DNA from 3 places in the Desulfovibrio sp. GTC20076 genome. Region 3 is predicted to be linked to each of the others. Evidence: riboswitches for the same ligand, from Rfam matches in the RefSeq annotation. Region 3 holds a riboswitch; each other region holds the start of a gene.

Evidence for each region. Region 3 has a riboswitch for cobalamin ahead of ACZ495_RS11925 (sirohydrochlorin cobaltochelatase). Riboswitches for the same ligand answer to the same signal wherever they lie in the genome.
Region 1: linked by a shared signal. The riboswitch ahead of ACZ495_RS05885 (anaerobic ribonucleoside triphosphate reductase) and the one ahead of ACZ495_RS11925 (sirohydrochlorin cobaltochelatase) in region 3 are both predicted to bind cobalamin.
Region 2: linked by a shared signal. The riboswitch ahead of metE (5-methyltetrahydropteroyltriglutamate--homocysteine S-methyltransferase) and the one ahead of ACZ495_RS11925 (sirohydrochlorin cobaltochelatase) in region 3 are both predicted to bind cobalamin.

What each region holds. Positions count from the first base shown of each region.
Region 1 covers NZ_AP039366.1:1,330,150-1,334,872, reverse strand. Annotated here, with positions in the region: gene ACZ495_RS05890 (M16 family metallopeptidase) at 1-767, shown strand, start outside; cobalamin riboswitch at 1,374-1,555, shown strand; gene ACZ495_RS05885 (anaerobic ribonucleoside triphosphate reductase) at 1,751-4,006, shown strand; gene nrdD (anaerobic ribonucleoside-triphosphate reductase) at 4,188-4,358, shown strand; gene nrdG (anaerobic ribonucleoside-triphosphate reductase activating protein) at 4,351-4,723, shown strand, end outside.
Region 2 covers NZ_AP039366.1:2,424,453-2,429,175, forward strand. Annotated here, with positions in the region: gene ACZ495_RS10755 (tetratricopeptide repeat protein) at 1-747, shown strand, start outside; cobalamin riboswitch at 1,014-1,208, shown strand; gene metE (5-methyltetrahydropteroyltriglutamate--homocysteine S-methyltransferase) at 1,413-3,689, shown strand; gene ACZ495_RS10765 (AbrB family transcriptional regulator) at 3,813-4,313, opposite strand; gene ACZ495_RS10770 (NAD(P)(+) transhydrogenase (Re/Si-specific) subunit beta) at 4,522-4,723, opposite strand, start outside.
Region 3 covers NZ_AP039366.1:2,723,582-2,728,304, reverse strand. Annotated here, with positions in the region: gene ACZ495_RS11935 (sensor domain-containing diguanylate cyclase) at 1-437, opposite strand, end outside; gene ACZ495_RS11930 (30S ribosomal protein S1) at 706-2,418, opposite strand; cobalamin riboswitch at 2,582-2,804, shown strand; gene ACZ495_RS11925 (sirohydrochlorin cobaltochelatase) at 2,838-3,752, shown strand; gene ACZ495_RS11920 (PAS domain-containing protein) at 4,073-4,723, shown strand, end outside.

The DNA.
Region 1 (4,723 bases), 1.4 Mb from region 3:
GCGGCCAACCTTACGGCTATGACGGCCTGGGTAATGCGGAAAACCTCGACCGTTTTGGGGGCAAGGATGTACGCGCCTTCTGGCAGGAACAGATGGGACAGCCCTGGGTCCTTTCCATAGCCGGAGACTTCGACCGTGAGGCCGTGCTGGCCTTAGCCCGGTCCTTGCCTGTACCCCGCACAGATATCCCCGCGCCGGGCGCTCCGGCATGGGGGCATGATAAAAAACTCGACCTGCACCTCCCTGGCCGCAATCAGGCGCATGTGCTCCAGGTTTTCAAGGCTGTGCCGCCTACCCATGAGGATGCGCCGGCCCTGATGCTGCTTCAGGCCGTGCTTTCCGGTCAGAGCGGTCTGCTGTTCAGCCAGTTGAGAGATGTGGAAGGCCTGGGTTACACGGTGACGGCTTTTTATCGCAGTATGCCCGAAGCAGGAATGATGGCTTTTTACATAGGCACTACTCCGGACAAAGTGGAGCAGGCCCGTAAAGGTTTTGGCAAGATTATTGCCGACATCAAGGCAAAACCCCTGTCGGCTGCGCAACTGGAGGCCGGGGCAAACCGTCTGCTTGGCGCATACTTTCGCGAACGGCAAAGCCTGGGCGCACGGGCTGCGGATGCCGCCGGTGATGCCCTTTTGCGCCGCCCCTATGACTTTGACCGCCAGCTTATTGAAAAGGCCGCAACCCTGACGCCTGCTCAGGTGCAGGCCGTGGCCAGGAAATATCTGGAGCAGGAAAACGCTTACGAACTGGTGCTCTTGCCCTGACAATACCTGTAGTTCCGCGAAGGTGCGTGACGACAGTGTGTTTTGCCCCCATCAGGCCTTTCAGGTGAAGCCTCTTGCGCGAACCTGGAGCCTGATGGGGTTTTGCATGGCAATAAGAAGAAGGGCAGGCCTGTTTCACAAAGAAACGGCTATGGCCGAAAGTCGGCACGTACCGTCAGTATCGGCGTTTTTTTACTGTCTGTGAAGGAGGGGAAGTGCTGCCTCCAGCTTGTCAGGAATATTTATCGAAAAAAAATGACCTGAAAAAAACGGCCACTAGCGCGGGTTTTTAGCTGCTAACTTCAAAAATCCGCTTGTATCAAGGACTTGAGCAGCCTTGAAATCATCTTCGCAGTGCGCTAGGTTGCAGATCCGCACTGAGGGAAGTCACCAGCCAGCATATCAGGCTGCGGAACTTTCAATAGCGGTTCCGGCAGTGTTAAGCAGGGCAGAGCCCCCATTCTCGCCCTGTGCTCTTTTGCGGTCTTTTTTCAGTCCTGCTTAACGAGCGTAATTAAAAATTTTTCTTAATATAAACTAAACTGTTCCCATGCACCTAGGAAGTCTTTTTTACCAACCCCAATTGACATGAAGCGGTTCTTTTGAGATTTTCTAGACATTGAAAGTGCCCCACCGGGCTTAATCGGGAATCCCGTGAAAAGCGGGAGCGGACCCGCCGCCGTAAGCCGGGCAACAAACTGTCTTTCACCATGCGCCACTGGGTTCAGCCCGGGAAGGCCGAAAGATGGCCGGCAAGCCGGAAGACCTGCTTTCAACTTACCTTCAAAGGGTGATGGGTATCCCCTGTAACCCCAATAAGGACAACCGACACGGGGCTTTTGTCGGTCAGTCCCCCCGCTGAGGGCGGTCTGCCTTCGGCTGCAGGCATGTTCCTGTTATTTTGTTTGCCCCTCCATTAGGTATCGGTATTTGCGTCCATATTCTGGACGGCCCTGTTCACTATGTTCCGGGAGCTTTCTTCCATGCCCGCCAGCATCATCAAGCGCGATGGCACGGCAGTGCCCTTTGATTCAGTCAAGATCCTCAACGCCATCACCAAGGCCAATCAGGCTGTGGGGGGCGAGGATATGTCCCCCACTGACCTTTTATTCGTCACCGAAAAAGTTTGCAAAAAGCTGAATGAACGTGGTCTGAAGCACGTTGAAGAAATTCAGGACGTGGTTGAAGAATCATTGATTCAGTATGATTACGCCAAAACCGCCAAGGCCTACATCCTGTATCGTGCCGAGCATACGAAAATTCGCAATGCGGAATCGTATCTCATGGATATTTATAAAAAGCTGACGTATTCCGCCGCCATCCATGAGGATATCAAGCGCGAAAACGCCAATATTGACGGCGATACGGCCATGGGCACCATGCTCAAATACGGCTCCGAAGGGTCAAAATTTTTCATAGATAACTATATCTTACCCAAAGACGCTTCGGCAGCCCATATTCACGGTGATATTCATATTCACGACAAAGATTTCTATATGCTCACGGAAACGTGCTGCCAGATAGATCTTATCCCCCTGTTTAAAAATGGTTTTTCTACTGGGCACGGGTATTTGCGTGAACCGAATTCCATTGAAAGCTATTCGGCCCTGGCCTGCATAGCCATTCAGGCCAACCAGAATGAAATGCACGGCGGTCAGAGCGTGCCTCATTTCGACTTTGCCATGGCCGAGGGGGTTGTAAAAACCTACCGCAAGGAATACGAGCGCGCTTTTTCTTCTTTTGTGCGCATTGTTTTGCATGTGGACGCAAGAGAAGCGGCTGCCTTTACTGAAAAGCTGCTTGCTGAGGCGGCGCTGTGCCCCCGTCTCGGCTCTGTGGACGCGCTGTGCCGCCGTCTTGGCGAAGTTGCCCCCGAAGGGCAGGAGGCCATGGTGGCCGAAGCCCACGCCTACGCTGTTGAAGAAGCCCTCAAATACACCGAACGCCGCACCTATCAGGCTATGGAAGCCCTTATCCATAACCTGAATACTATGAATTCCCGTGCGGGCGCCCAGGTGCCTTTCAGCTCCATCAACTATGGTACGGACGTTTCAGCCGAAGGGCGCATGGTCACAAAAAACCTGCTCAAAGCCACCAAGGCCGGATTGGGGAATGGAGAAACCTCCATCTTTCCCGTGCAGATTTTCAAGGTCAAGTCCGGGGTCAACTATAACAGCGAAGATCCCAACTACGATCTTTTCAAACTGGCCATAGACGTTTCAGCCATGCGGCTTTTCCCGAACTTCAGCTTCCTGGATGCCCCTTATAACCTTCAGTACTACAAGCCCGGTGACTACAATACCGAAGTGGCCTATATGGGCTGCCGCACGCGTGTGCTCGGCAACGTGTACGACAAGGACCGTGAGGTCACCTGCGGGCGGGGCAATCTGAGCTTCACCTCTGTGAATCTGCCCCGTCTGGGACTGGAAGCCCAAGGTGATATAAAAAGGTTTTACGCCCTGCTTGACGACAGGATTGACTTGGTTTTTCGTCAGCTCATGCACAGGTTTAAAGTGCAGTGCTCAAAGAAGGTGCGCAACTATCCCTTTCTGATGGGCGAAGGTATCTGGCTTGATTCCGGCAAGCTTGACTGGGATGACAGCGTGGAAGAAGTGCTCAAGCACGGTACGCTGACCATGGGCTTTATCGGTCTGGCTGAAACTCTCAAGGCTCTGCTTGGCGTGCACCACGGCGAAAGCGAGGAAGCGCAGAAACTTGGTCTGGAGATCGTCCGCCACATGCGCAAACGTTGCGATGAAGAAGCGGAAAAAACCAAGCTGAATTTCTCTCTTATCGCCACCCCGGCAGAAAGCCTCAGCGGTCGTTTTGTGGGGCTGGATAAGGCCAAGTTCGGCAGTATCCCCGGTATTACGGACAAGGATTACTACACCAACTCCTTTCATGTGCCGGTGTACTATCCGATCAAGGCTTTCAAAAAGATTCAGATCGAGGCCCCTTACCACGCTATGACCAATGCGGGCCACATCACCTATGTGGAGCTGGACGGCGATACGTGCAAAAATCCAGAAGCTTTTGAAAGCATTATCCGCTTCATGCACGATAATGGCGTGGGCTATGGCTCGGTCAATCATCCCCTTGACCGCGACCCCCTGTGCGGCTACGTGGGCGTGATTAACGGTTGCTGCCCGCGATGCGGCCGCAAGGAAGGCGAGGGCATCAGCCCGGAATTGTTGGAAGAACTGCGGAAAAAATATCCGCATATTCCCAAGTGGAACTAGGCCGGATCACCCATTGCAACGCCATGCGTTGTAACGGCTCAGTCAGCCGGAACCGGGTTTTTCGGACGTATCGCGCCGCGCGAAATGAACACTGTTGATTGGTGGCGCTATGTAGCTACGGCGGCCGCTGCTGCGGCCTGGAATATTCACCGTATTGTTTCAAAGACCAAGGAGAAAACCAATGTTGATGAAGTCGCGTCTGTACGAGGAAGTGAAGCCCACACAAACGCTGGTGGGGCAGGGCATGGGCTTTGAACGCACCCGCCGTATCACCGGCTATCTCGTGGGTACGCTTGATCGCTTCAATAATGCCAAGCGCGCCGAGGAGCGCGACCGGGTAAAGCATGCCTGAAGATGTGATGTCGCAGCCCTTGCGCCTGTCCGGCATTGTGGAGGAATCCATAGTGGATGGGCCGGGGCTGCGATATGTGCTTTTTACCCAGGGCTGTCCCCATCGCTGCCGGGGTTGCCATAATCCGCAAACGCACAGCCTTGAGGGTGGCTTTCTTTTTACAACAAAGGCTGCTCTTGAGCAGTTTGATGGAAATCCGCTGCTTGCGGGGGTGACCCTTTCTGGCGGGGAGCCTTTTTTACAGGCCGCTCCTTTATGTGCCGTGGCCCAGGGCGTACATGAAAGGGGCAAAACGGTGGTTACCTATACAGGGTATACATTTGAAACCCTGCAAGAAATGGCTGTTCATGACCCTTGGATTACGC
Region 2 (4,723 bases), 300 kb from region 3:
ATTGAAGCCAACCCCCACGAGGCTGCCCGCTGGTTTGACCTCGCGGCCCGACAGGGCCAGCCCGAAGCCCAGTACAATCTGGGGCTTATGTATGAAAGCGGTCACGGCGTATCCCGCGACTACAAGGCCGCCGCCGCATGGTACAGCCGCGCAGCAGCCCAGCAGCAGATAGACGCGCTCGCCCGGCTGGGCCATCTCTATCGCGCCGGAGAGGGTGTGGAAAAGAATGCGGCACGAGCCACGCTTTTACTCTATGCGGCAGCCATGCGCGGCTCTGTTCATGCCATGAAAGAGCTGGAGGCCATGGCCGAAGCCTCCGGAGTACGCCACGGAGCCGTGCTTTTCGGGCAACGGCTGGATACGGCCAACCGCACGGCCATGCGCGACACGCTTTCCAGGGCCGGCATGCAGCCGTCCCGGCAGGACGATGCCTATATCTGCGACCTGTATATCCCCGGCGCCCTTGTACCCGGCGCACGGCAAATGGCTCTTTGCTACGGCCCGGGCAGGCCCGCGCCTCTGGGCTTTGTAGAACTGGAATATGCCGCCCCCCACAAGGACACCGCCCAGAGCATCATGCGCATGGTCAGTGAGCGCTTCGGGCCGCCATCCGCCGGAGAAGGGGACGACGGACACATCTGGAATCTCGGTACGGTCATCGTGGCCACGCGCTACAACCCCGCGCAACAGACGGTCAGCCTCATGTATATGGTTCCCGCCATCTACCACCTGACACGCCAGGACTAGGCCGCCGGCCCCATGGCCATGACCGCAATGGCTGCTCCGGCTGCGTCAGCGCTTGCCACGCGGCAGGCTTCTTTTTGCCTCGCGTTCCCACATCTACAGCAACGGCTGAAGCAGTTCTGCTGCTTCCATCCATAACGTCCCTTCAGGTTGCTACCGTCCTCTCCCTGCCAGAGGCGTAGACTGCGCAGCATCGGCCTGCATCCGCAACCCGCCCGGCCGTAACAGACAGAAATCTTCCGGAGGGGCTGCACCAGTCTTGACACGAATGACCGCTTATAATATCAGGTTATCTCAATATAGTGATGAGAAACGGAAAACGGTGAAAATCCGTTGCGGACGCGCCACTGTAACCGGCACACACCCCGCGCCGCGCCACTGTTCTGCTGAACGGGAAGACGCGGCCACGCGCTACATACGCGCAGGGGCCGGAAGCCAGGAGACGCCTCGTCACGGCCGCCACCCGGCGGCACGGCAGTACTGTCTCGCGTTCAGGCAAGCGCCAGGCCCGGCTTTTTAGCCGGCCAGGTCATGTGCATCCGTGATGCGCATGCCGGCAGGTTTTCGTACCTGCCGTGAAGAGGAACCGGGAGCCTCCTCCCTCTTCAGGTATAAACGCTCTCCGCGTGAAAAGACTGCCCTTTCAACACCATATGAAAGGAGCAACCATGCAGACCCACATCCTCGGCTTTCCTTCCATCGGCAGGCACCGGGAGCTCAAACTGGCTCTCGAATCCTTCTGGCGAGGTGACACGTGCGCCCAGACCCTCAAGGAAACCGCCCACAACCTTCAGCACCAGCACTGGAACATTCAGCAGCAGGCCGGACTGACCCATGTCGCCACTGGTGATTTTTCCCTGTATGACCGCATGCTGGACACAAGCATCATGCTCGGGGCCATCCCGTCGCGTTTTGCGCCCTGCGACCGGGGCGGCAAGGATGAGTCTGCCCGCTACTTTGCCATGGCACGCGGCGATGCCTCGCGCAACATCCCTGCCCTGGAAATGACCAAGTGGTTTGATACCAACTATCACTACCTTGTGCCGGAAATCGAACCCGATGCCGTATGGACTCCCGGTGAACATCCCGTGCTTGAAGCCACAATGCGGGCAGCCGCTTTGGGTTTCAGTCCCAAACCTGCCGTCATCGGGCCTTTTACCTGGCTGGCGCTGGCCAAAGGTCAGGCAAAGGCGGATCCCTGGGCGCGCCTGGACGAGGTTCTGGCTGCCTATGCCGCCCTCATCAGACGGCTGGCTCCCCTCTGTACCCTGATACAGATTGAAGAACCTGTGCTCGGCACAGATCTTTTGCCCGATGCTGCTGCCCAACGCTTTACTGCGGCCTATGGGGCACTCAATACAGCGGCCGGCACGGCATCATGCGGACTCATGCTCACAACCTATTTTGGCCCGCTGACGCGGCACCTGCCCCTGGCTGTAAACAGCGGTTGCGCAGCCCTGCACATCGATCTTGTGCGCGCTCCCGGGCAGCTTGACGATGTTCTGTCGGCCCTGCCCGATGGCACGGCCCTGTCCCTAGGGCTTGTGGACGGCCGCAACATCTGGAAAGCCAGCTACGCGCAGGCAACGCAGCTTGCGCAGCGCGCTGCAAAAAAGCTTGGCAGCCATCGCATCCTGCTTGGCTCTTCCTGCTCCCTTCTGCATTGCCCTGTGGATCTTGCAGAGGAAACGGAACTGCCCCCTGCTGTCAGAAACCGTATGGCCTTTGCCGTGCAAAAATGTTCGGAACTGGCCGACCTTGCAACCATTGCCTGCGGCAACGGCTCTGACCTGCTCACTGCCAATGCCGGGCAAATGGAAAGTGCCCGGCAGTACGAAGGCACCGTACTGCCTGCTGTGCGCCAACGCACGGCAGCCGTTACCCCGGCCATGCTGACCCGCCGCTCTTGCCGCAGCGCGCGACGCGCGGCTCAGAACTGGCTGGGTCTGCCCCTTCTGCCCACAACAACCATAGGCTCTTTTCCGCAAACTGCGCACATCCGCAAAACGCGACAGGCTTTCAGGCAGGGCCAGATGGACAGCCATGCCTATGAAGCGGCCATTCAGGAAGAAATAGCCGCCTGCATCAAAAAGCAGGAGGTACTGGGACTGGATGTGCTGGTTCACGGCGAAGCCGAGCGCAACGACATGGTGGAATACTTTGGCCAGCAGCTGGGCGGGTTCTGCTTTACCCGCAACGGATGGGTGCAGAGCTATGGCAGCCGCTGCGTCAAGCCGCCTGTCATTTACGGCGATGTGTACCGTAAGGAAGCCATGACGGTACGCTGGGCGCGCTATGCACAATCACTGACACAAAAACCCGTCAAAGGCATGCTTACCGGCCCGGTGACCATCCTCTGCTGGAGTTTTGTGCGCGATGACCTGCCACGTAGCGAGGTATGCCGCCAGATTGCACTGGCTATCCGCGATGAGGTGCAGGATCTTGAAAAGGCTGGAATCGGCGTTATCCAGATTGACGAGGCCGCCCTGCGGGAAGGCATGCCGCTGACCGCCGGCGAAGCTGAAAAATATCTGCAATGGGCCGTGGATGCTTTTCTTCTGGCTTCCACCGGCGTGGAAGACCGCACGCAGATACATACCCACATGTGTTACAGTGAGTTCAATGCCATTCTGCCGGCCATTGCGCGCATGGATGCGGACGTCATCAGCATCGAATCCAGCCGCAGCGGCATGGAACTGCTGGATGCCTTTACCCGTTTTCACTATGACGGGCAGGTAGGCCCCGGCGTATATGATATTCACAGCCCGCGCATCCCCACAGCCCATGAAATGGCGCGCCTGCTGCACCTGGCTCTGAAGCATATCGACAAGGATCGGCTATGGGTCAATCCGGACTGCGGTCTCAAGACCCGCCAGTGGGATGAAGCATGGCCTGCGCTGGAAAACATGATTGCCGCCGCCTTGCGTGTGCGGGCAGAACTGTAAGCGCGCAAACATGACAACACCGGCTGGAGGCAGGTATGACAATGCCTCCAGCCGGAAATTTACGGGCAGCATGCTGGCAGAAGGATATTCCGCAAGCGTGGGCACGGTTTTCCGTTTGCTGACCTACTTTATAAGGGCTGTCAGCAACTTGGCGACCAGAGGGGACAGCAGCACAATGGCGTAAATACGCACCAGGTGATACACCATCACCACAGGGGCTTCATTGCCCGCATCTCCTGCCAGAGCCACAATGGCATTGAAGCCGCCCGGGCTGGTGGCAAGATAGGCCCCCCCGGCGCTCATGCCGCCAAAGCGCATGCTCACCCAGGCGCAGAACAGGCCCGCCAGCAGTATGATGACGGTAGACAGCAGCATTATGGGCCAGGTGGAACGGATCACAGCCAGCATGTCAGGGCTGTACATATTGCCCACAATCACTCCCACGCAGCCATAGATCACATAGCGTATCCAGTGCGGTATTTCGGGTGTACTCACGGAACCGAAGGTCTTGAAAATAACCACGGCCAGCATGGCTCCTGTCATGGGGCCGCCGGGCAGATCAAAATAGTCGAACACCAGGCCGCCCGCCAGGCCCACGGCAAAAAGCACTATCAGCGTCATCATATATCCATCCTTCTCGGACCGGGCAAAAAGGCTGGCCGGGCCGCTTTTCCTGCATTCGGGCCTCCCTGTGGCCCGTCCGGCAATGCATACGCCCATTGCCGCCGCGCTTCAATGCCCCACAACGCCGAGGGGACGCCCCCCTCCAGAAGAAGAGAGCGCCCCCAGACAGCGTATCTGTTTATTCAGAGCAGGTTAATGCAAAGCTGCCCTATTTTTGAACCATGGCTATGAGCTTGTCCATAGTCGCCGAAGCATCGCCAAGCATCATGATAACGCCGGGCCTGCCATACAGGGTATTGTCCACCCCCGCATAACCGGGCTTGTCATCATAGTTGCAGATGATGATGTTTTTGGCTTCGTCGGCCTTGAGGATGGGCATGCCGTAGATGGGTGTACCTTCGGCAGTGTTG
Region 3 (4,723 bases):
CTTTCGTCAGCCTGCCTGACCCTGGTGATCATAGAATCAAGCTGGCTGCGCAGCGCGCCGATGGTCTGGCTTTGCTCCGCGATATCCACAATGACACCCAAAAGGCCGCGCACGCCGTTTTCGTCTTCAAAGCCGCCGCTCCAGTAAAGACAGGTGTGCTCCTTGCCGTCTGCAAACAGATAACTGCGCACGTGGTGGCTCACCTCTTGCCGGCGGACCATCTCCCTGTCTTCAGACTGGTACATTTTCCTGTCTTCTTCCGGCAGGTATTCCAGGTCCAGAACAGTTTTTCCCAGAACGTCCTTTCTGCTCACGCCGAACATTTTTTCATATGCCCTGTTGATGAACGTAAAACGCAGGTCGGCACCCTTGACAAAGACGGCATTGGGCAGCGTGTCCAGAACGGTCATCAATGTGGCAAGACTGAGGCTGCTCATAGTTTTTACACGGCCCATCATGCGCGGCGCGGCCAAAGGCCCGAAGCCGCAGCAATGGCGTTAACAGGTGACAGGGATCAGCAATGTGGTTTTCCTGACTGTAAACGACATGGCTTCCTCTTTCCACTGGTAAAAAAGCCCGGAATAAACCGGACTGCCGAGCAGCAGGCAGTACCTCGCGGAGCCAGCCAAAACGCGACTGCGTCATATACCAATACAAAAGGGCGCCCCCACGGGGGCGCCCTTTTGCAGTATCTGGAAACAGCGTTTAGCTGTTTTCGCTTTCTTCAAACTTCTGCTTGAGCAGATCGCCCAGGCTCTGGCCGGATTCTTGCGGCCCGGAATGGAATTCCTTGGGCTTGCGGCGGTCTTCCACTTCCTGAATCTGCTTGATAGACAGACCCAGGCGGCGCTCTTCAGCGCTGACATGGATAACCTTGGCCTGAATTTCCTGGCCTTCTTTGTAGATTTCAGCCGGGGTCTTGACCTTTTTGCTGGACAGTTCGGAAACGTGCACCAGCCCTTCAATGCCTTCTTCCACTTCAACAAAGAGGCCGAAGTCGGTGATATTGGTCACAATGCCCTTGACGGTGCAACCCACGGGATAGGTGCTGGGCACATGGCCCCACGGATCGTCCACCAGCTGCTTGACGCCCAGGGTGAACTTTTCGTTCTCCTGGTCAACGGTCAGCACCTTGGCCTGCACGGTATCGCCCACCTTGTACATTTCGTTGGGGTGGCGCACCTTCTTGGTCCAGGAGATGTCGGACACGTGGATGAGGCCGTCAATGCCGTCTTCGATACCGATGAACATGCCGAATTCGGTGATGTTCTTGATAACGCCCTCAAGAATGGTGCCTTCAGGATACTTTTCGGCAACCAGTTCCCAGGGATTGGGACGAACCTGCTTCATGCCGAGGCTGATGCGCTTCTTTTCCCCGTCCACGCCCAGGATGACCACTTCGACTTCGTCGCCGGTGTGAACCATCTGGGAAGGATGGCGCAGTTTGCGCGTCCATGACATTTCAGAGATATGCACAAGGCCTTCAACGCCAGGCTCCAGCTCCACAAAGGCGCCGTAGTCAACCAGGTTGGTGACCTTGCCGGAGCATTTGGCCCCTTCGGGGAAGCGGGCGGAAATGTCCTGCCACGGATCGGGCACAAGCTGCTTGAGCCCCAGGGAAACCTTGTTGTTGTCGCGGTCAAAGGAAAGAACCTTGAGGGTCAGTTCCTGACCGATGGTGATCATTTCCTTGGGATGGCGGATGCGCTTCCAGCTCATGTCGGTGATGTGCAGAAGCCCGTCAAGGCCGCCCAGGTCAACAAACACGCCGTATTCGGTGATGTTTTTGGCCTTGCCTTCCACGGTCTGACCCTCTTCAAGGGTGCGCAGCAGATCCTGACGCTTGGAATCGCGCTCTTCTTCAAGCAGCACGCGGCGGGAAACGATAACGTTGCTGCGGCGGCGGTTGATTTTGAGCACGCGGAACTCGAACTCCTGGTTGACCAGGGCGTCCATGTCCGGCACGGGGCGCAGGTCCACATGGGAACCGGGCAAAAAGGCCTCTACTCCGCCGATATCCACAGTGTAGCCGCCCTTGATGCGACGCACAATGTGGCCCGTGATGACCCTGTTGTTTTCCTGCACGTCTTCGAGCTGGTCGAAAACCTGCATGCGTTTGGCCTTTTCAAAAGAAAGGGTGATGGTTCCGTCGTTTTCGTTCTTGCGAACAACGTACACGTCCACCTTGTCGCCCACGGCAACGCCGATGTTTCCGGCGGCATCGCGAAATTCGGCCGTGGGGATCTGCCCCTCGGACTTGAAGTTCACGTCCACCAGCACATTGTCGTCATCCACACGAACGATCTCACCCTTGGTGATAGAGCCTTCTTCAAGGTCGCCAAAATCGGAAGTGAGGTAGTTTTCGAGGGCACTCTCGAAATTCATTTCGGTTTCGTGCCCGGTTTCCAAACCTGCCATATGTCCAGCCTCCAAACATGATTTCCCTAATACAAGGGAGGCCGCATAAGTACCAGAATTCTGCCGAAAGAACAAGGAAAAATCCGCCAAAAATGGCCTCCGGAGCCGAAAACCGGTTCCGAAGTCCCTGTATTTCCCCGGCTGGCGCAAGCCACCGCCTGCCTTGACATTTACCGCGCCCTGTTGTCCTCTGTCGTTTTGGCGGGGAATTTCGTGCAAATCGAAAACAGTCGCGCTGCGGTAAGAGGGGACAAAGCTTCTTCATGCTGTTCTGAAGAGCGGCATGCGACAGCCAGTCGCATATGCGGTGAAGGCGAAGCCAAGGCGCGGGCCATATGGCCCCACAGCCCTCAAGTCCGAACATCCGCCGGGGCCGGTGCCCTTTGCGAACCTTTCAACGCGAAATTGAGGAGGTTGCCATGCCGCGTATCCTTTCACATGCGGGGTTTCGCCCGCTGCTTTTCGTTCTGCTGCTGCTCGCGAGCCTGTGCCTGCACGGCACAAGCCATGCCGCCGATGCCCCCAAGGAAGGGGTGCTGCTGGTGGCCTTCGGCACCAGCGTTCCCGAGGGCATGCCCGCCTTCAATGCCGTAGATGCTGAATTTAAAAAGGCTTTTCCCGGATCGCCCGTGGTGTGGGCCTATACATCACAGATCATTCGTAAAAAACTGGCCGAACAGGGCCAGCCCGTGGGCGGCATCAGCGATGGCATGGCCCAGCTTGCCAAAGACGGCGTAAAGGTTGTGCGCGTGCAGTCGCTGCATGTGCTTGGCGGCGAAGAATTTTCAGCCCTTGAACGCGCAGTTCTGCTTGACGTGAGCAAACATCCGGGCCGTTTCGACGCGGTTTTCCTGGGCCGCCCCCTGCTGGAATCCAGGGCCGATGCGCAGGAACTGGCTGCGATCCTGCTGGCTGACACCAAAAAAGCCCGCGGCAAAAATACTGCCCTTGTGCTTATGGGCCACGGCCAGAGCCACGGGCGCGCCGACCTTGCCTTTGAAGGCGTATGCGCCGTGTTCAAGGCTGCGGACAAAAAGGTCCACATGGCCACAGTAGAGGGCGCGCGCACCTTTGAAGACCTGCTCAAGGAACTCAAAGCCGCCAAGGTCAAGCAGGTGGTACTAGCCCCGCTGATGCTGGTTGCCGGAGACCACGCCCGCAACGACCTTGCCGGCGACGAGGAAGACTCGTGGGCCAGCCAGCTCAAAAAAGCGGGCATCAAGGTTGACGCCCACCTCAAAGGCCTGGGCGAGATGCCCGGCACGGCCGCCATTTTCGTGCGCCATGCCAAGGAAAGTGCCGACGACCTGACCAGGGAACCCAGAAAGCCGTAACAGGCCGCATAAGCGCCTGCTGGCTGCCGTCCCGCACGGGCGCGTTACAACAATGTCAGGTGCGCGGGCCGGGCCATGCCCCGGGCCGCGCACCTTTTTTGCATTTCCCGCCCATGCCGGACGGCCGGGCCTGCCACGGCAGACAGGCCTGCAAGGCAGATGCCCCCGATGCCGCCAGCAACTCTTCTGCCCGATTGTGGGATCTTGGGGTACACAATATCTGTTTTTTTGTGTAGCATGCCTTAAAATTTCATCCTTAACACGCCGGATGGCCTTTTTTCGGCCACAGTCCGGTTCCCTGTCCGCCGGGGGAGGCCCGCATGCCCAAGCAAAGTCGCAAGATATCCCCGCCGCGCGCCGCCGCACAACCCCGCCGCACAGCCAGAAGCGGACGCGCCTACCCGCAGGATACGGAAAAAACCGCCAGCCACAAGGCCGAGGCACAAGCCATATTCGCCAATGCCAAACGCATGGCGGCAATGATGGCCCGCACTCTTGGCCCCTTTTGCGAGGTGGCCGTGCACGATTTTAGCGATCTTGAGCACTCCATCATCCACATTGAAGGCGCCCTTACCGGCCGTAACGTAGGCGCTCCGGCCACAAACATGGTCACCAAGGCCTGGCGGCAGGGCGGCGACAATGTGCAGGACATCATTGCCTATTCCGCCGCAACCCCCTCGGGACGGACACTCAAGTCCTCCATCAGCTTTTTGCGCAACAGTGAAGAACAGGTCATCGGGGCGGTCTGCATGCATTTTGACCTGACAGACCTGGAGCGCTTTCAGGGGGTTCTGCATGCCCTGCTGCGTTTTGAAAGCGCCCCCGGCAAGGAAATGAGCGAGGCCTTTCCCTCCTGCCTCGGCGAGACAAGCGATGCCATCATTGAAACGGCCATCCGCCGGGCGGGCAAACATCCTGCCACCATGACGCGTGAAGAAAAACTGCATTTTGTGCGCATTATGGATGAAGAA